4 regions of the Dethiobacter alkaliphilus AHT 1 genome follow, and region 1 is predicted to be linked to each of the others. Evidence: riboswitches for the same ligand, from Rfam matches in the RefSeq annotation. Region 1 holds a riboswitch; each other region holds the start of a gene.
What was found. Region 1 has a riboswitch for cobalamin ahead of DEALDRAFT_RS00410 (DUF4198 domain-containing protein). Riboswitches for the same ligand answer to the same signal wherever they lie in the genome.
Positions count from the first base shown of each region.

Region 2: linked by a shared signal. The riboswitch ahead of cobT (nicotinate-nucleotide--dimethylbenzimidazole phosphoribosyltransferase) and the one ahead of DEALDRAFT_RS00410 (DUF4198 domain-containing protein) in region 1 are both predicted to bind cobalamin.
Region 3: linked by a shared signal. The riboswitch ahead of DEALDRAFT_RS14220 (hypothetical protein) and the one ahead of DEALDRAFT_RS00410 (DUF4198 domain-containing protein) in region 1 are both predicted to bind cobalamin.
Region 4: linked by a shared signal. The riboswitch ahead of DEALDRAFT_RS03395 (ABC transporter substrate-binding protein) and the one ahead of DEALDRAFT_RS00410 (DUF4198 domain-containing protein) in region 1 are both predicted to bind cobalamin.

Region 1 covers NZ_ACJM01000001.1:74,830-79,739, reverse strand. Annotated here, with positions in the region: gene nifJ (pyruvate:ferredoxin (flavodoxin) oxidoreductase) at 1-214, opposite strand, end outside; gene DEALDRAFT_RS00420 (RNA polymerase sigma factor) at 408-587, shown strand; gene DEALDRAFT_RS00415 (RNA-guided endonuclease TnpB family protein) at 639-1,763, opposite strand; gene DEALDRAFT_RS00410 (DUF4198 domain-containing protein) at 2,331-3,188, opposite strand; cobalamin riboswitch at 3,326-3,508, opposite strand; gene DEALDRAFT_RS00400 (DUF4198 domain-containing protein) at 3,770-4,633, opposite strand; gene pssA (CDP-diacylglycerol--serine O-phosphatidyltransferase) at 4,852-4,910, opposite strand, start outside.
Region 2 covers NZ_ACJM01000002.1:195,546-200,455, forward strand. Annotated here, with positions in the region: gene DEALDRAFT_RS03095 (O-acetyl-ADP-ribose deacetylase) at 1-131, opposite strand, end outside; gene DEALDRAFT_RS03100 (rhomboid family intramembrane serine protease) at 147-815, opposite strand; gene DEALDRAFT_RS03105 (DUF1294 domain-containing protein) at 831-1,094, opposite strand; gene cobT (nicotinate-nucleotide--dimethylbenzimidazole phosphoribosyltransferase) at 1,330-2,388, opposite strand; cobalamin riboswitch at 2,466-2,643, opposite strand; gene DEALDRAFT_RS15795 (universal stress protein) at 3,050-3,505, opposite strand; gene addA (helicase-exonuclease AddAB subunit AddA) at 3,625-4,910, opposite strand, start outside.
Region 3 covers NZ_ACJM01000021.1:15,558-20,467, reverse strand. Annotated here, with positions in the region: gene DEALDRAFT_RS14230 (ABC transporter substrate-binding protein) at 1-567, opposite strand, end outside; cobalamin riboswitch at 682-864, opposite strand; gene DEALDRAFT_RS14225 (IS30 family transposase) at 986-2,029, opposite strand; cobalamin riboswitch at 2,219-2,398, shown strand; gene DEALDRAFT_RS14220 (hypothetical protein) at 2,607-3,401, shown strand; gene DEALDRAFT_RS14215 (DUF6612 family protein) at 3,684-4,613, shown strand; gene DEALDRAFT_RS14210 (hypothetical protein) at 4,678-4,910, opposite strand, start outside.
Region 4 covers NZ_ACJM01000003.1:27,471-32,380, reverse strand. Annotated here, with positions in the region: gene DEALDRAFT_RS03405 (FAD-dependent oxidoreductase) at 1-1,195, shown strand, start outside; gene DEALDRAFT_RS03400 (pseudouridine synthase) at 1,212-1,940, shown strand; cobalamin riboswitch at 1,981-2,153, shown strand; gene DEALDRAFT_RS03395 (ABC transporter substrate-binding protein) at 2,256-3,203, shown strand; gene DEALDRAFT_RS03390 (FecCD family ABC transporter permease) at 3,207-4,238, shown strand; gene DEALDRAFT_RS03385 (heme ABC transporter ATP-binding protein) at 4,246-4,910, shown strand, end outside.

The DNA of each region.
Region 1 (4,910 bases):
CGCGCATGGCGCCGGCCGCTCCTGCTTCCGATTGCATTTCTATAACCTTTACCGGCTGGCCGAAAATATTTTTCATGCCGTGTGCGGACCACTCATCAACGCCTTCTGCCATGGGTGTTGATGGTGTAATGGGATAAATGGCAGCTACCTCCGTCAGTGCATAGGAAGCATAGGCTGCTGCCTGGTTTCCATCCATGGTCTTTGTTTTTCCCATTTAAATTCTCCTTCACTGTTTGTTTACTAGCTTTATTATTACAATGATGTGTGAGAAGAATGTATGAAGAATTCCTTTACCTGACATTGTTGATGAGAAAACTATTAAACCTACCGGCAAGCTTCGACATTTCGCTGGAAGTTTTTATGCTATACTACAGGAAAATTATTTTTAACAGGAGGACCATGAGGAGATGAGTAATTATGAAAGAATGCTTTTTGAGCAGAACTACAACCACGTAAAAAAACTCATGGTTATATATTGCTGCAATACACAGCAGGCCGAGGATTTTACCCAGGAGGCCTTTTACCGCGCTTGTGACGTACTCCCACCACCTGTAAGAGGTGGGGGCTTCTTGGGACGTATCAGCTAGTGCTGATATAATTACCAAGCTATCCCCGTTCGCCCAACGGTTCTTATCACACTAGGCAATACCAAGTATTCTGCATCCTTCAAGCTTTATATTGATGGCGGCGTTTACGTCTCGATCTAAGGTGGTTCCACATCGTTGGCATGTCCATGTCCGTTCACTTAGAGATAGCTGGTTATTTTTTTCTCCGCAACAATGGCAAAGCTTACTTGAGGGGTACCATTTATCTATGGTTATCAGTTGTTTACCCTGCTCTGCCAGCTTATATTGCAGAAATCGTTTCAGCATGCCAAACCCGTTATCGTTTGTTGATTTTGCCAGGTTTAATCCCTGAGCCATGTATTGTAAGTTCAGATCTTCAATTACAACTGCGTCATAATTGTTTGCAATTTTTCTGGATACGTTATGCAGGAAGTCTTTGCGCTGGTTTACTACTTTTTCATGAAGTTTGGCTACAATTTGTCTTTGCTTTTCTCTGTTTTTGCTGCCCTTTTTTCTTCTTGATAATTTACTCTGTTCTTTTTTTAATCTGGCTTCTGCCAGACGATAGAATTTTGGATATTCCGGACTGCTTGCTTGGCTATCGACAAACAGTGACCCAGAAGAATAGTCCAAACCTATCGTTGATTCTATTGTAGGGGCAACTGGCTTAATTGCCGCTTCCCACTCAACTAAGATAGAGATTTCATACTTTCCTGTTGCCTTTTGACTAATAGTTGCCGATTTTATTACTGCATTTTTTGGTAACTGCCGGTGGAGTTTGATATGGACATTTTTTAGTTTTGGCAGTCGTATCGTTTTACTGTCAATCAATCGAATTGTTCCCTTTTGATTGTTTGTTGTGTATGATTTTTTGCTTTTGTGTTTGCTTTTGAAGTTTGGAAATCCTATTGAGGGGTCTCGATAAAAGTTTCTATAGGCTGCATTTAGATTGAGTTGAGCGTTAGCCAGTGCCAGACTGTCTACTTCTTTCAGCCAGGGATATCTCTTTTTATAATCTGCAGGCAGGGCATATTTCTGTTGTTTTAGAGCTTCTTTATTATCTCTGTACTGCTCATAGACGGCCATACGGTTTGCAAGCATCTGGTTGTAGATAAAACGTACACAACCAAATGTTTTTTGCAGTAATATATCTTGCTCTTTATTAGGATAGAGGCGATACTTGAAAGCTTTTATCATCGCTTTTCTCCTCGACTTACAATATAATTTTGAATTATTTTCACAGGTGCTCATCAACTTCTTAGTATCTTGCGAACATTTGTTTGCGCCTAAATTATACCAAACGAATGTTCGGATGGCAAGTATTTATTGAGAGGTAAAAGCAAGCAATTCATATCCCGCCTTCGCTCTCACTAAAGTGAGCAAGGTGGCTTAGAGGCGGGAGACTTCTTGCCCTAAGAATGTCAAATCCCGCCTCCACCGGGCCCGGGTTAAACTACGGACTCTACTGGATGCAGAAAAAAATGGTTTGAACATAATTTAGCACATACATAGCTTTAATAACTGCTTAAAATACCTTATAAGAAAGGCACGCTTATTCAGTTCCCTCAGCGCGTGCTTTTCAATACTGGTTACCTTAGCAGCTTCGCTAACTGCGAAGCGTTATTATTTCCTACCAGCTTTATATTGCATTTTTGATGAGCTTTAGGTTTTCAGGGTAGTAGTATGAAAACAGGCTGACTCCATGTGGGTCAGCCTTGTTTTATCAGCACAGATTATTGAGTTCTTATTAAGTCACACCTTTATTTATGCTTTGCGCCGGGCTGAAAAAAGCAGCCAGGCACCGCCACCCAAAACAACAATCAGCGCAATAATAATATAGACATTTATGGTGTCTGAAGCGGTATTCACAGGCATGGCACCGGCCTCCAGTACATCCAGGTAAAGCGCGGAATTGTAACGGGTGCGGTCATATTCTTCCCCCTGGTACTCTCCCTGGCGGGTGGTGTCCATAAGTGTTGTTTTAATCATCCAGCGACCGCTTTCAATTGGGGTAAACGACCAGCTGCCGTCTTCATCCGTTGTCACTTCCATTGCCACCTCTGTGGGGCTGACCAATAAAACGGTTTGTCCGGCTATGGGTTCGCCGTCGTAATGCAATTGCGCGGCAAATTCCTCGTTAACCTGAAGTAGCGGAAGCCGTGCACCGACCATTTCCACCGGTAACATGGTTTGGGAAAGTTCTCCTTGGTATTGCTCTCCTACAAAAAGTGGCGTTTTGGCATCATAGAAGCGAAGCTGAAGTCCGTCGTCGGGCGTACGGTCCAACACCCCACGCGGTATATTTGCCACAACCCAATGTAGCCCTTCCTGCAGCGGCGTAAATGTGGCCGTGTATCGGTCTGTTTCCCGTTTAAACTGCAGTTCTGTTTCATCTCCGTCTGGATCAATAACAAAAAGCTGCCCGTCAGCAAACCGCTGAAAAAAATCATGTTCATAATCATAATCATCGGGAAAATGACCTAATGTAAACTCGATTGTTGCTTCTTCACCGACAGCCCCGTCCTGGGAAACATTTAAAATAATTTCATGCGCAACTAGACTTCCGCTCAAAAGAAATACCATCAATATTGCCAACAAGCCACATCTTAACCACCTGCTCATGAAAAACACTCCTTGCTTGATTTAATATTGAACAACTCACCCTTTGCAATAATAAAAGCCCTAACCAACAGGTTAAGGCTAACTTATAGAGCAAAATACACGCCCCGAAGCAGTCACCTCCCTATGCTCGTAGGTTTTGCGGCTAAAGAAAATAAGCAGGTCTCCTGGCTTAGGTTCATCGTCTTTTTCCGCCTTCCCGGCTTAGAGCCAGTGGCATTATGGAAAAGACTTCCCTTTACAGTGGCGGCACCGCACCGGATTCTCACCGGTTTCCCTTTTTACCTGAAAAAGATCAGGCCACTCATTTTCATTATCCATTTTTAATTAACTTCCACTTACAGCGCTGTTGCACAATCTTAATTCTCCCTTTGACAGGAAATATCCTGCTGAAGCAGGGTTTTAACACAAATTTTGCTTTTGTGACATGGACGAGGGGACAGGTTTGTGTGTCCACACTTTAGTCAACATAAATTTAGAAGTAGGGTGTTTGTATCAGAACTACCAAGGAAACGTGGACAGTTGAACCTGTCCCTCTGTCCACGAAAAAGAAAAAGCTGGCCTTGCGGCTAGCTTTGCTTAAATTATGCGTTTGATTTTTTGCTGGCAAAGAACAGTGATACTGCTCCGCCCAACAAAACACCGACAATAAAGGCCAGAATCATGTTGGTGGTGGAGCCGTCGTTTGCTGCAGGTGCCTCTTGAGCAGCGGGAGCTGTGGCGGCCACTGCTTCTTCACCGGGGATTTCAACCACAAGTGTGGTTGTTCTACCGGTTTTTTCGTAATCAGTACCTTCCACTGTACTGCCCTCATCGGTTTCAAAACTGACTTTTACAAGCCATGTACCGGGTGTGGAAAGGTCAACGCTGAATGTACCGTCAGCTGCAGTTTCACTTTCTACGATAGCTTCGTCTGGGCCATATGCGGAAACTGTGGCGTCTGCCACCGGCTCGCCTTCCAGCAATGCCTGGCCACTGAAAGTGCCGGTTGTAATTGAGTTAATGTCTGCATCGGGAATGATTTCAAAAAACAAATCAGTAGGTTCGGTGGAAGTGGCGGGGCCATCTCCCACAACAAATACGGTTTTAGCCAGTTGGACGCTTAAACGGGTAATACCATCACCGGGGGTATAAGTGCCCGGTGCACGCACTGCCCAAAACACGTACTCCCCTTCTTCCTGGGGAACTACAAACGCCCTGCCCTGTACCCCTGCGGCTTCCAGTTCCAGTTCCTCAGTTTGACCGTTAGGGTATCTTACAAACAAAGAAAAAGTTTCCACATTGGCAGGATCATAAAAATCCCTGATATGTCCCCAGGAAACGTCCACACGCAGTTCATCGGCAACCGGCATATGTTCTACTTCAATCCACAGTTCATGGGCAGAAGCCATGGATCCTAACATTAAAACCATCAGACAAACAACTGTAATAAGTACTGCTTTTTTCATATCTTTTTACACTCCTTGTTTTATATATTATTACTGACCCCTGCTCTACTCTGTCTGCAAAGCACCCCTCCCACAGTCATATTACTAAAAACAAATTCGTAACACTCGAGAAACATAAAAAATGTGTTACCTTTTTATATATAGTAACACATTTACATTTCGACTTTATAGCATATATTCCTGCCTCTAAATAGAATTTTTTATAGTTATTTCACTGCCTATTTCCAACAAGGGACTTTAAACTTACTGACCATCAGATATGACATACTAATCATTA
Region 2 (4,910 bases), on a different contig from region 1:
ATTGCCCCTGATACACCGGCTCCGGGACTTAATTCTTTATTAGCCGCATTTACAATGGCAGCTGTTTCTTCCTGGGTGATGTCCCCCTGTGCCAGCTCAATTACCGATTTGTTGACTTCCTTTTTTTCCATGCCCCACTCTCCTCTCTATTCACACTTAATCTTTTTGCCAAACAGATTAATTAAAACCATACCTGCCACAAAGCCCCCGATATGCGCCCACCAGGCGATGGATACATCCACGCCGATGCTGGCAATACCCTGCAACAGCTGCAGGAAAAACCAGAATCCCAAAAACAGCACCGCCGGCAGCTCTACCGGAGTAAGGATGATAAAGATAGGGACAAGCGCCAAAACCCGTGCCTTGGGACAGCTTACCAGATAGGCACCCAATACCCCGGCCACCGAACCACTGGCACCGATAATTGGTACCTGGCTTGCCGGATCCAGGGCCACCTGAGCCAGTCCGGCCAGAATACCCATTAACAGGTAAAAGACCAGATACTTGACATGACCGACCCGGTCCTCGATATTATCGCCAAACACCCACAGATAGAGCATATTACTGATAATGTGGAGCCAACCTCCGTGCATAAACTGATAGGAAAACAGCGGCCCCGCCGCTGCGGCCAAATCGCCCTGATTTATGGTCTCCATCAAACGCTCCGGAATCAGACCGTGGGCAAAAACAAAAGGTACCAGCTCACTTTCCGGCATGGACAACTGCCAGAAAAACACACCGATATTTATCACAATCAAAACAATATTTACGTATGGGAACCGTCTTGTCTCCGGTGAATCCCTTAAAGGAATCATAAAGAGCCTCCTATTCTAACGAAGCGAAAAAAACAGCAACAAAGCCACCTGCAGCGCTATAATAAACGGTATGCCGTACATAAACCGAGGGTGCCTGGTTTTGTGGCGAAACAACTTCATGCCAAACCAGACCCCGGCACTACCCCCGGCTATGGCAAGTAACAGTAATAGTTTTTCTGGAATCCGCCATAATTTATTCCGGGAAGCATGCTTATCAAAGCCCATCAGTACCAAGGTCACCACGTTTAATATAATAATAAAGATTTCTATTGATTCCAAAATCTGCTACCGCCTTTCCTGCTTAATTCTTTCGCGATTTCCTGTTTATATCCTGCCCATTCTGCGGCTCTTAAGATTTCTGCAAGAAAAGTACGCCTATTCGATTTCCTAAGCGCGTGCTTTTCAGTGCCGGTTTCCGCTGCAGCTTTGCTAACTGCAAAGCATGATAATCTATTTCCGGTGCAAGAAAAAAGCATGATAGCGACAAGTCTATCATGCTTTAACAGTTAGTTGTTTATTCCTCTCCTTTGGAAACACCGGCATCGGCAAAGCTGGCCATTTCGTGGACAATTTTTATGGCTGCCTCCACCATAGGTATGGCAAGAGCTGTGCCTGTGCCTTCTCCCAGGCGCATATTCATCTGCAAAAAAGGTTTCAGGCCTAATAGCTGCAGCGCAGCGGCATGCCCCGGCTCCTCCGACAAATGAGAGGCCAGCATATAATCAGTGACATCAGGATTAAGTTTTGCCGCAATCAGCGCCGCTGCACTGGAGATAAATCCATCCACCAGCACCGGTACGCGGTTGGCAGCAGCAGCCAGCATAACCCCGGCCATTCCGGCTATTTCCAATCCACCCAGTTTGGCCAGCACATCAATGGCATCATCGGGTTCCGGACGGTTAACTTCCAGCGCTGTTTCAATAACCCTGATTTTATGGCGAAGCCGCTCGTCGTCAACCCCTGTACCGCGGCCACATGCGGCCTTAACATTACCGCCGCAATAAAAGGCTGTGATGGCGGTACTTGCGGTGGTATTGCCAATTCCCATTTCTCCCGTACCAAACAGGCCTGTACCGCCGGTAATAGCGCCTTCAGCCACTGTAATACCAGCCTCAATGGCAGCAATAGCCTGCTGGCGGGTCATGGCGGGACCCTTGGCCATATTGGCGGTACCGTAGGCTACCTTCATTTTCCGCAGCACGGGATGATCGGGCAAGTCAGCGGCTACCCCCACATCCACCACTACTAGCTCGGCGCCGGCATGACGGGCCAGTACATTCATGGCCGCACCGCCGGAGAGAAAATTTAAGACCATCTGGGGAGTAACTTCCTGAGGGAACGCCGATACACCTTCGGCAACCACACCGTGGTCACCGGCCATGAGAACACAGGTTTTTTTGGGCAGCACAGGCTTAACTTCGCCGGTGATGCCGGCAATTTTTGCGGCAATGTGTTCCAAAACGCCCAAGCTTCCTGGCGGCTTTGTCAGGTTGTCGATGTGCTCCTGACACTGCTTTTGCACCTCTGAATCAAAGGGTGCAATCCTCTCCAAAGTTTGTTGTAGTTTTTCCATGCTATGTCCTCCTTTTTCTTTACAAATAAAAAAGTCCTCAAGCAAAAAAACATGCTCGAGGACTTTACCATCATCCTGTTCATTAAGCGCATGTGGCAGGTCTCCTGACTTCCGGCTCTCTGTCCCCGCCTCCTTCCCATCCTGTTGGGACAGTGGATTTGGCGGTTTCTCCCCGGTTACAGTGGCGGGTCCGTTCGGGATTCTCACCCGATTCCCTATTCTCCGCAAATGCGGCACCCCATGGCTACTATTGGATTTTCACCCATTATAAGACGATTCTGTCTATTTGTCAATTCATTAATAATGCTCTTCATAGAGTAGGACTATAATCAAAGTAAGCCTTATTGAAATAATCTCTGCTGAAGCTGTTGATTTACAAATAATGGTATGCTATACTTTAATTGAAGCAAGACAAGAATAAAGAATCGGGACTGGAGGTGGTGGCATGACAAATAAATCTAACCAATGTTGCAATAGATGCACTACAATTGCAGCAATGAACCTTGCTTCCGGTCGGACCACCGCCCAAAGCCGGCGGGCTTAACGCAAAATCTCGGGGCGAGACAGGTTGTCCGGAGACCGCAGCAAAAATAATAATACAAACTAAAAAAATAAGCCGAACCGGTCTGCCAGCAGACCGGTTCGTTGCATTCAAAGATAATTATTTCTTGTCATCACTTTGCACTATTAAAACATGGCAGGGAGCTTTATGAAGGACTTTATGGCTGATGCCGGAACCGGTGAGGAACTCTTCGGCTTCGGAAATATTGGAGTTACCAATGACAATCAGGTCTGCCTCCACTTCTTTGGCCAACTTAATGATTTTTTTCGCCGGCTTTCCATATTCCAAAATAGTGTGTACTTCCACTTCATCGATATTAATTTCCATGGCTTCAATGGTCTTGTTAAACACTTCTTTGGCGTTTTCCTTCATTTGGCTGCCATAATGAATGTTGGCGTTTTCCAGCATGGAGGTTACAAAAGTAGGCAGTTCATGGAATACGTGCAGCACATAAACTGCACAACCGGGATGCTTGCAGGCCAGGTTGCCGGCCACTTTTGCGGTGCGCAGGGAACGCTCTGAGCCATCGGTAGCCACAACGATTTTATTGAACATGTTCCTCACCTCATCTGTATAAATTTTGGTTAACCTTTTAAATTCGCCTAATTACGCTTAAATCCTCTCACCTGTAAAAGACCAAAAAGAACTTAATATATCCGTAAGAAATCTAGTAGCTAAAAAACACGCACAGACTCCCCGGCCGCAAAAGCATACAGATAGGCCCCGCAAACAGGGACGGACAGAATTGTTTCCACAGCCCTGGCATAGTAGCGCAGCTGCTCCTCGTAGCGCTTTGCCAGTTCATTAAGGCCTCCGCCGGGAAGGCGGTCCGTTTTATAATCAATCACCACAAAACCCTGGGGTGTACGGACCAACAAATCAATTATTCCCTGTATAATCAGCGATTCGTCCCCGTTGCCTGTGGCAATCTCCGCTGCCGGCAATGACAGGGTGAAGGGCCATTCCCGGTATACCTCACTGCGGTACTTCTGCACCACCCGCCCTGCTTCGCTGGTGAAGAACGCTGCAATCAGGCCCGGATCCAGATAATCAGTTGCTTCCTCCGCCAACACTCCGGCCTTTTGCAGGTAATGGATTTGGCCCTCAATCCCCCTTTCATCCAGAGACAGGGACAGGTCCAGATGCTGCAGCACCTGATGATACAGGATGCCCCGTTCTGCCGGACTAAGTCCGGCTTTTTGCTGTATAAAGGCAGGGCGGGACCAACTGGTGGGAGTAAATGCCTTTTTCTCACCTTCCTCCTCCTCCAGTTCACTAAATCTTCGCTTTAGTTCACTGACGGAAAGTTTGGCCGGCAAATCCAAACGGGCATAGGGATACTTATAAGCCAGACGGGTGCGGATTTCCTCCCGCAAATCATCTGCCGTGTCCACCTTTACGCGCCGCAGGGATAAAATAGCATCCCGTTTAGTATATTCTTCTTCCCCTTCCCGTTTAACTGCAATTTCGCTTAAACTTTCCCTGTCCCAGACAGTCAGGCGGAACCGTGATTCTTCACCGGCCTGCCAGGTATAAGTTTCTGTCCTGCCCTCCACATCGCCGTGGCGGATCAGCGCCCTTCCCAGCCAGTCCAAATAAGTCCGCGCCCGGGTAAGTTCGGACGCAGGTAATTGTTCACCGCAGTGTGCCAATAGTTGGCGCCAGGACTCCAGATGCTTGTCCAGTCCCCGGGCTGAGCCAACCAAAATCAGCTGTTCCCGCGCCCGGGTCAGTGCCACATAGAGAACACGCATTTCTTCAGCCCTGGTTTCTGCTTCACCCATTATTTTTAGGGCCAGATATGGCAATGAGGGGTAACGGAGCTTCTTTTCCGGCTCCACAATTAACGGGCCCAACCCCAGCCGGCGATGTACCAGCATTTCGGAGCGCTGATCCTGGAAGTTGAAGGTTTTGCCCAAATCACCGAGAATCACCACCGGAAATTCCAGGCCTTTTGATT
Region 3 (4,910 bases), on a different contig from region 1:
GTCTGTGATTTCAGTGATAACCTTGTCAGCCTCGCTTGCTCCTGTAGCTTCCGCGATTAAATTCATGGCCGCAAATACTTCTTCGATCGATTCGGGTGCAAGAACAAGTACGGGAATACCCAACTCTTCCAGTTTATTTACCTGTTCTTCATGAGCATTACCTGCTAAAACCAAATCAGGTGTTAAGCTGTAAACTATTTCCATATTGGGATCAGAAAAGCCGCCAATCTTATCTACGTCTAATGCTTCTGCCGGATAGTCGCAAAAATCAGTTACACCGACTATTCTGCTGCCTAAGCCTATAGAAAAAGCCATTTCCGTGTTACTGGGAGACAGTGATACTATCCTTTCCGGCTTTTCTTCAATGACAACATTCCGCCCCATTTGGTCAGTCAATTCCGCAAATGATTGACTTTCAGAACCATTGGCATCATCAATACCATTAGAGCCGTTGGCACCGTTGGGTCCATTAGGCTCATTAGCATCATTTGCATTACCGCAACCGGCTGCAAAAACCAACAATAATCCCAGCGCTAAAATAAAAAACACTCTTGACACTTTCTGCATAACTACAACCTCCGGTTAATTTATTTTGCGCCGAAAAAAAATTACCCTCCTTTATTTGGAGGGTAATTACAAGCAGACATTAAAGAAAGCAACCCATCCTTTGGCGCGAAAGATGTTCTTTTGCATAAACAGGCAGGTTTCCTGACTTCCGACTCAAACGATTTGCCATACCTTCCCAAAGCTGAAGCTTCAGTGGTTCTATGGAAAATCTCGCCGGTTACAGTGGCGCGACCGTCCGGGATTTGCACCCGGTTCCCTTTTACTCTCGTAACGAGCACCTGTCTATAGCTTTTATTAAGTTTATGAAATACTATCATAAATCCCATAAAAAAACAATGTACAATTTTCGAAGAATATAAAAAATCGCATGACCTCAATTGCAATAGCGAATGCACCACCCCACCGTGCCGGTGAGAAGTCAAGCAGCAGCAAGTCTTTCGGCGTGGAAAGCTTGTAATGGTGTAAGATACCCAAGAATCTTCCGAGGAAGATTGTTACACCAATTCTGTATACGGGCGACGGACTCGGGTGTGAGATCCGCAAATGACGTTCCTTTGGGAAGGAACCTTCGTATTAAGCTGTTGTGCTTTTCATTGGCACCCTTTTCCCAGGAGCTGTACGGATGGCAAAAGTACGCTTTACTACCGAGGCTACTGAGCTGGTCTGACAGACCAGAGAACTCACTGCCGTTATCTGCTGTAATCGTCTGGAATACCTGGGCGAAATCATCCCCGTAATCTCTCTGTAGAGCCACTAGAGCCTCGTTTACACATTCTACAGTGTGCTCTTCGAGTCGTCGTATAAGAAAGACCCGGCTCTTTCGCTCAAGGAGTGTCAGAAGCGATTGGCCCTCTGACTGCTTGCCGATCACAGTGTCGATCTCCCAGTGGCTAAAGGTTTCTCTGGTGGCGACTTCTGGGGGCCTGTTCTCTATCGATTCGCCAAGATTGCGCTTATTTATTCGGCTGCGTTTCTTCCGAACCTTGCGGCCGACCTTTAGCAATAGGTCAATGTTTCTGGTATCCATGAAGCCCTTATCTATGTAGCTGTAGAGGGTCTTTGTGCAGATACAGGGTAAGCCAGCGGTCTTCGGGTTTATCTTGTATTCGCCCACAATGGCGTCAGGTGACCACTCTTTATCGCGCATCATCCTTTGGGCGTGATCCATAAAAGCACTGACATCAGCTAATTTGAATCTGGCACCACAGTGTGAGCGGTTTTCACGATACACCCTTTGCCCTGCATCAGGAAAGTACTCATAACGCTCTGTAAGATTACTGTTTCTCTGTAGCACTGTGCCACGCTTTAGCTCCCTGGACACTGTTGTGTGGTCACAGCCTATCTTCGCTCCAATCTGCCTAGTAGAGAGCCCTGATTCGTGGTAAGCAGCGATCATGCCTCTTTGATCCAATGTCAAGTGTTTGAATTCCCGTGGGATTGTGGTATGCTGTGAGTGTGCCATAGTCCAAACCTCCGTATTTTGATTGTTGGTCGTACATCAATCATACACGGTATTGGGCTGTGGCGCATTTTTATTTTGCAATGTTACCACTGGTGCATCTCATTTTACAATGAAGCAAAAATCGCATGATTCTGGAAGCAGATTGACAACCTGGCAAAAAAATGTTAGCTTATTTACAGTATAAAACAACTGCATACTGTGCACATAGGTGTATTGACTTAAAAGGGAAGTCGGTGAGAATCCGGCGCGGTCCCGCCACTGTAAGCAGAGAGTTTGCCCCTATTATACCACTGACTGGTTTCAGGTTGGGAAGGTTGGGGCAGATGATGACATGTAAGCCAGGAGACCTGCCTAGGTGAGTATTTACCTCCTTCGGGTGAAAGGTGAAGGTGAGTGGGCATTGCCACGCCGCTTGCTGTGGCATTTTTATTTTCTGTTGGAATTATCCAGCTTTCATTTTACCGAAGGCTGGACTTTATTTTTTTTGCGGTGCCTCTACCCAGGTTAGAGGTATGAGACAAGAAGTAAATATCTCGGTGGAGCTTGTATTTTCAATCTAAAAAGGGAGGTTTAGGACATGGATTTAGGTGTACTGAATAATCATGCGAAGAAAATTGATGATTTTGACAGGACTTTCTATCAGGTCAAGCCTGTAAGCGGTATAAGCAAGGAGCCTGCTCCTGGAGTACATAATATTGTAAGCTGCTTCGGCAACAATGAACTGGGAAAAAAAGAAACGGAGCTTTGTGCTGTAGGTTCAGGAGAAGGCGAACAGAGACTGTGGCAATGCATCTGCCCTAGTGCTGAAAGTTACAGACAGGAGTTAAAAGAATACATTTTAAACCTATCGAAGCAGGAAGTAGCAGGTATTCACCTTGACTGCATCGGGCTTCCGGGCCCCAGCTACTGTAGCTGTTCCCGCTGCCAGAAACTCTGGCAGGAGTCCGGCCTTACCTGGGAGATATGGCGCTGTAAAACTGTAACTGATTTTATCGGAGAAGTAAAATCCATACTGCCGGATACAATGCCTTTATCACTATCACTTTATCCAGATCCTGTACACCCTGAGCGGTTTGGCCTGGACCTTAAGAGCCTGGAGCAATATGCCGACTTTTTTCTTGTTCCCCTTTATGACATGACCTACAAATCTCCATATTGGATGGAAGTTCTGGCCAATGCGTTTCGTAGAAGATTAACTAAACCGCTTTATGTAGAGATCTACATGAAGGGCCCTAAAGAAAAAGATTTGCTTGCTGCTGTGCAGGCGGTGGCTGCCCACGCAGATGGGTTAGTTTTTGCATATGACACCAAGCTGAGCAGAGAACTGCTCCCTCAGATTAAAATGGCCATAGAAAACGCCAGAACTTTATAATAAATTTACGTAAGTTGACCCTCGGACCTGTGGTGTGCCAGTTGTACTGCCAAGGGCATATAAGAAGAGCACGATCATAGTTGAACTGCGGCCAGCAGGTATGTAAAATCCCAAAAACAACAAGAAGTAGATGAAGCTTACAGTGCAAATGATTAATAATATTAAACCTGACCCCCAGGGTACTAAAAACAGGACTTTAAGCCTATTTCTTTATCGATGGAAAAGAATTACAATGATGACAGTAAATATGATATTTCGTCAAAGAAATAGGGAGGGGTATTTATGTTGGGAAAAAGTCGCTTAGGGCTGCCTATCGTATTGGTATTATTAATGGGGTTAATAGCAGGGTGCTCTGGCACAGAAGAGGCTCTGAAGGCTGCAGAAATATATGCAAAATCTATAGAGGCAATGAGTGAGGTTAACTCTTATGAGTTTGATATCGAGATGTTTCAGGTAATGGAGATGCCGGAATCGGTTCAGGAACCTGATATGCCTGATAAACTTGAGATTCAGACCAGGGGGACAGGGCGTGCAGTAATGGATCCTGTGGCAATGGAAATGACATTATCTATGCACATGCCTTTCCTTGTCAATTTCCCCGAGGCTGCTGAGTTTGGGGATCTTGAAATGCAGATGTATATGGTGGAGAATCAAATGTATATTTATGACTCCATGTCAGGCATTTGGATGAGTCAGGATTTAGGTGATTATGGGTTAGAATTGGAAGACCTAATGGAGTTTAGTATGGATGATACTGATCCCATGCAGCTCTTGACTATGCTGGGAGATGACGGGGCAGCTGCAGCTTCTTTAAAAACTGTGGACAACAAGTATTACCTTATTACGCTAGAGGATGCAGAAGGTGAGGTAATGCAGAGAATAATAGACGAATATATAAAAGATGAACTGGCCGATAGTTTAGCTGAGTTTGATATAGAAGCTGCGTTTGAGGAATTATTTGATATGGCTACCTTTGCTGATATCAGGTACAAAATCTGGATTGATATGGAATCGTATTACACAACAAAAGCAGAAATGTCTTTCAGTATTGTGATTAACATAGAGGGTGAGACAATAAAAACTACACAAACAGCATTAATGGCTTTTAAGGATTTTAATACCTTTGATAGTATTACGGTTCCGGATAAAGTTAAAGACAACGCGGTGCCTTTGGTTGAACTGTTTGAATTTATGGAGTTGGAATTACAATAATACAACAAAAGGCCTGCGGATTCTTTTACAAATTCGCAGGCCTTTTTCTTTAGTGGGAAGGAAATCAATTTATCTCAGGGGTTTGCCGAATGGGTTTGCCCAGAATGCTTTCAAAATCGGCTAACAGTTTTTGGTCACTAATGCCATGGTAGACGATAAGTTTGTTTTTCTGATAAAAATATATTTTCGTTGACCAATCGATTAAAACATTGCCAATTCTTAACCCATCTTCTGAAATGGTTTCAGCTTCGGCTTTTGCGGTTTCTCTGTCTGAAAACTCGTATACCTGTACCCAGT
Region 4 (4,910 bases), on a different contig from region 1:
AGAGGTGACACTTCTGGAGCGTACCGATCAGCTGCTGGGAACCGGTCTGGTGGGTGGTATCTATCGCAACAACGGCCGGCTGACGGCTCTGTTGGAAGCAGAGGCGCTGGGGTGCGGCCACCTTTTTGAGGTGATGGACCAGGCTGCCCGCCATAAAGATGTGGAATTTCCGGGTCATAGCCATGCAGCACTCTATGATGTGGGCCAAATAGAATTTTTGGTGCGTCGACACCTGCTGGCTGCGGGTGTGCAGGTGCGGACATCCGCCCGGGTCACCGATGTCCGGATAAAAGAAGACCGTCTTACCCAGGTAGAGCTGGGAGAAGCAGAAAGCATCACGGCAGATATCTTTGTTGATACCACCGGTTCCGCCGGCGGCATCCATAACTGCGGCCGTTTTGGTAACGGCTGTGCCATGTGTGTTATCCGCTGCCCGTCTTTTGGCCCCCGTGTCAGCGTGGCGGCCAAGGCCGGTGTGCTGGAGATTATGGGCATGCGGGGTGAGGGACGCCCGGGCTCCATGAGCGGTTCCTGTAAGCTTTGCAAGGATTCGCTGGATTCCGCTTTGGTTAAAAAGCTGGAAACCAATGGGGTGGTGGTGATTCCGCTGCCTGCAGTTTTGCGCCATGCGGAGCTGGAAAACAAGGCCTGCCAGCAATATAACCTGCCCGCCTTCAAAGAAAATCTGGTGCTATTGGATACGGGCCATGCCAAAATGATGAGCTCCTACTTTCCCCTGGATTTATTACAGCAAATCCCCGGACTCAGCCAGGCCCGCTATGTGGATCCTTATGCGGGCGGTATGGGTAATTCCATCCGTTTTACTGCGGTGGCTCCGCGGGATAACCGGCTTAAGGTGGACGGATTGGATAATCTGTTTTGTGCCGGTGAAAAAGCGGGTTTTTTAGTAGGCCATACCGAAGCGGTGGTGACCGGTTCTCTGGCCGGATTTAATGCGGCGGCAAAGTCTGACGGCGCTAAATTGCTTACTTTGCCCGACAGCCTGGCCTGCGGAGATATTATTGCCTATAGCAATCCCAATCGGCAAAAAGAGCGGCCGCGCATGCAGCGTATCACCTTTTCCGGCGCCGAATACTTTGCCCGCATGCAAAAACGTGGTTTATATCTGACGGACCGGGATACAGTCCAAGGTCTGGTAAAAGAAGCTGGTCTGATAAATATTTTCAGTAAATAAGAAAAGAGGGGTAGCGGTGGAAATCAGGCTGCAGAAATTTTTATCCATGGCCGGTGTCTGCTCCCGCAGAGCCGGAGAGAAGCTGATAGAAAGCGGCCGGGTAACCGTAAACGGCAGCCGGGTGACGGCCATGGGAGTTACTGTGGACCCGGAAAATGATGTGGTGGAAGTGGACGGGCGCCGCGTTAAAGTACAACAAAATAATGAATACATTTTATTGTACAAGCCTGTGGGCTATGTCACCACTTTAAAGGATGAGTTTGGTCGTCCCACGGTAAAAGAACTGGTGGCGGATATTAAAACCCGGGTTTACCCGGTGGGTAGGTTGGATCTGGATACCAGCGGCCTCCTTTTGCTCACCAATGACGGAGAGTTGGCCAATCAACTGACCCATCCGTCATTTGGCGTAGAAAAAGAATATCTGGCCAAGGTCCATGATACCCCCAAAAAAGAAGCGCTGGAAATTCTGGCCAAAGGAGTCAGGCTGGATGACGGCATGACCGCTCCGGCCAAAGTGCAGCTGGTAAAAAGCGGACGGCTCACCTCCGTTGTTTCCCTGATTATTAAGGAAGGGCGCAACCGTCAGGTGCGCCGTATGCTGGAAGCGGTGGGACATCCCGTTGTTTCGCTGAAACGTGTCCGCTTCGGCCCTCTGACGCTAAGCGGTTTACAGGAAGGCCGCTGGCGCCGGCTGGAGCCGCGGGAGATAGAGCAACTCAGACGGGCTGCGGGCGCAAAAAGATAGTTGCCTAAACCTGACGGATTTGATAGAATTAAATAAATCCATACCGGACGATGGAACAGGTGCCCTGTTTAGGGGTAAAAGGGAATCAGGTTAAAGGCCTGAGCGGTCCCGCCACTGTAACCGTGAGTCTGCGGCAATTGCCACCCTTTTGGGGGAAGGCGCCGCCAGGCGATGATCGGAAGCCAGGAAACCTGCCTGTGCCAGCCGTATCGTGCCCTCGGGTCAAGGGAAACGTACGTTTATTTGTACATTCTCAGAGCCTGAAGCGGGCGCTGGGATTTTTTTGTTTTATAATTAAAGGGGGAAGAAAGAAAAATGCTGAGAAAGAACAAATGGTTGATTTGGGGTGTTGTTTTGCTGGTTTCACTGGCCCTTTTGGTGGGCTGTGGCGACAACAACGGTGAAAACAATGGGAACAATAACGGTGAGGAAGAGGCTGCAGATAACGGTACTGAGGAAGCTACTTATCCCATGACTTTTGTGGATGACACCGGACAGGAAATGGAAATTACCGCCGAGCCCCAACGTATTATTTCCCTGACTCCAAACCTTACTGAAACTTTGTTTGCGCTGGAATTGGGTGACAGAGTAGTAGGTGTGAGCGATGAATGTAACTATCCTGAGGAAGCGCTGGAAGTGGATCAGGTCGGGAGTGCGTGGGGCCTTAACCTGGAGGCAATACTTGCTCTGGAGCCGGACCTGGTGGTTGCGTCAGGGCAGACACCACAGGATGCGGTGGACCAACTGCGGGAAAACAACCTTACCGTAGTTGTTTTTGCTCCCAGAACATTAGATGATATTGAAGAGATGTTTAGGCAGGTAGCTACCGTAGCAGGTGTTCCTGAAAATGGTGTGGAACTGGCAAATGAGATGAGTGACGGCCGGGAAGCCTTCAGTCAAAAAGTGGCTGCCGAAGAAGGTGAGCGCCCCACAGTGTTTGTAATGATTGATGAAAATCTTTATACCGTTGGCAGTGGCGAATTTATGAATGAGATGATTAACAATGCCGGTGGTATTAATGTTGCAGAAGATATCGGTGCGGGCTGGCCGCAGATTTCCGAGGAAGAATTCCTGCAAATTGATCCTGAAGTCATTATCAGTTCTTTTACACCACGAGATGATATTCTGGCCAATAGCAACTGGCAGGGAATCAACGCGGTGCAAAACGGCCGGGTTTACAATATTAATGATGACGTAGTAACCCGTCCGGGACCGCGCATTGTAGAAGGTCTGGAAGAGCTTTACAATGCTTTCTATGAGTAAGCCATGAAACGAAGAAATATCTTTTTGACCTTTGGAGTCCTGTTTGTCATGCTTGGGCTGACTCTGATTTTGGCCATCGCCATCGGTGCGGTGGCCATCCCTCCGGGGGTTACTCTGCAGGTCCTGCTGTCCCGGATTGGTTTGGGCGATATCAGTGGTGTGTCGGGTTCCACCGTGGACATTATCTGGAGGTTACGCTTGCCGCGGGTGATTCTCGGTATGCTGGTGGGAGCTTCTTTGTCTTTGGCGGGAGCTACTTTCCAGGGATTGCTGCGCAACCCCCTGGCAGACCCTTTTACCATCGGTGTTTCCAGTGGCGCAGCGGTGGGAGCAACCATTGCCATACTTCTGCGGCAATTAGGTGTTCTGTTTTTCCCACATATGCTTCCGGCCTTTGCTTTTGTGGGGGCTTTTCTGGCCATGTTCTTTATTTATAATCTGGCCAAGATTGGAGGCCAGGTGCCGGTGGTAACCCTTTTGTTGGCCGGGGTTGTGGTTTCCAGTTTTCTTTCTGCCATTATTTCTCTGATTATGGTTTTTTCCGGGCAGAATATGCAGGGTATTTTTTTCTGGCTTTCCGGCGGGCTGATGATGCGCTCCTGGACCGAAGTCTGGTTTGTGCTTCCCTATCTTTTGGTGGGCTTTTTAGTATTGTTTTTCTACGCCCGGGAGCTGAATATTTTATTGATGGGAGAAGAGGCCGCCCTGCACCTTGGTGTGCGGGTTGAATTTACCAAAAAATTGTTATTGGTCATAGCGTCGCTGGTAACGGCAGCCGCCGTTTCCGTCAGCGGCATGATTGGTTTTGTGGGACTGATTGTACCCCATGCGGTCCGTATTGTTTCCGGGCCCGATCACCGGGTGCTATTGCCGGCTTCGGCGCTGGTGGGAGCAATCTTTCTGGTCTGGGCCGATGTTTTTGCCCGCACAGCGGTGGCGCCGCAGGAAATCCCGGTGGGGATTATTACCGCTTTTGTAGGGGCGCCGTTTTTTATTTACCTGCTCCGTAAAAAGAAGAAAGATATTCGTTTGTGAGGAAATTATGAGAATAACCATTGACGATTTGCATTTTGCCTACGGAGAAAACAAAATATTACAGGGAACCAGCTTTGAGGTGCCGGAGGGTTCTTTTGTGGGCATTATCGGTCCCAACGGCAGCGGCAAAACCACCCTTTTAAAAGTCTTGTCCCGTATATTGGCCCCCTCAGGCGGCAGCGTGCTGCTTTCGGGCCGGGAGTTGGCCGGATTTGCCCAAAATGAGCTGGCTAAAACCATGGCCGTGGTGGCACAGGATACCACCGCGGGCTATTTGTTTTCTGTGGAAGATGTGGTGATGATGGGCAGGGCCCCGTATCTGGGCCGCTTTCAAAGTGAATCTTTAAAAGATTATGAGATTGTGCGCCAGGTGCTGGAGATGACCGGGTGCCAGCATTTGCGGGAGCGCTCCGTTACCGAACTAAGCGGCGGAGAGCGCCAGAGGGTGATGATTGCCCGGGCTTTGGCCCAGCAGCCCAAAGTCCTCTTATTGGATGAGCCCACGTCTCATTTGGATATCGGTTACCAGCAGGAAATTCTGGATTTGGTGAAACGGCTTTCCACGGTGGAGGGGCTGACGGTGGTGGCGGTACTGCATGAATTGAATCTGGCGGCCTATTACTGCAACGAACTGGTGCTGGTGAGCCAGGGAAAAATCGCCGCCTGCGGTCC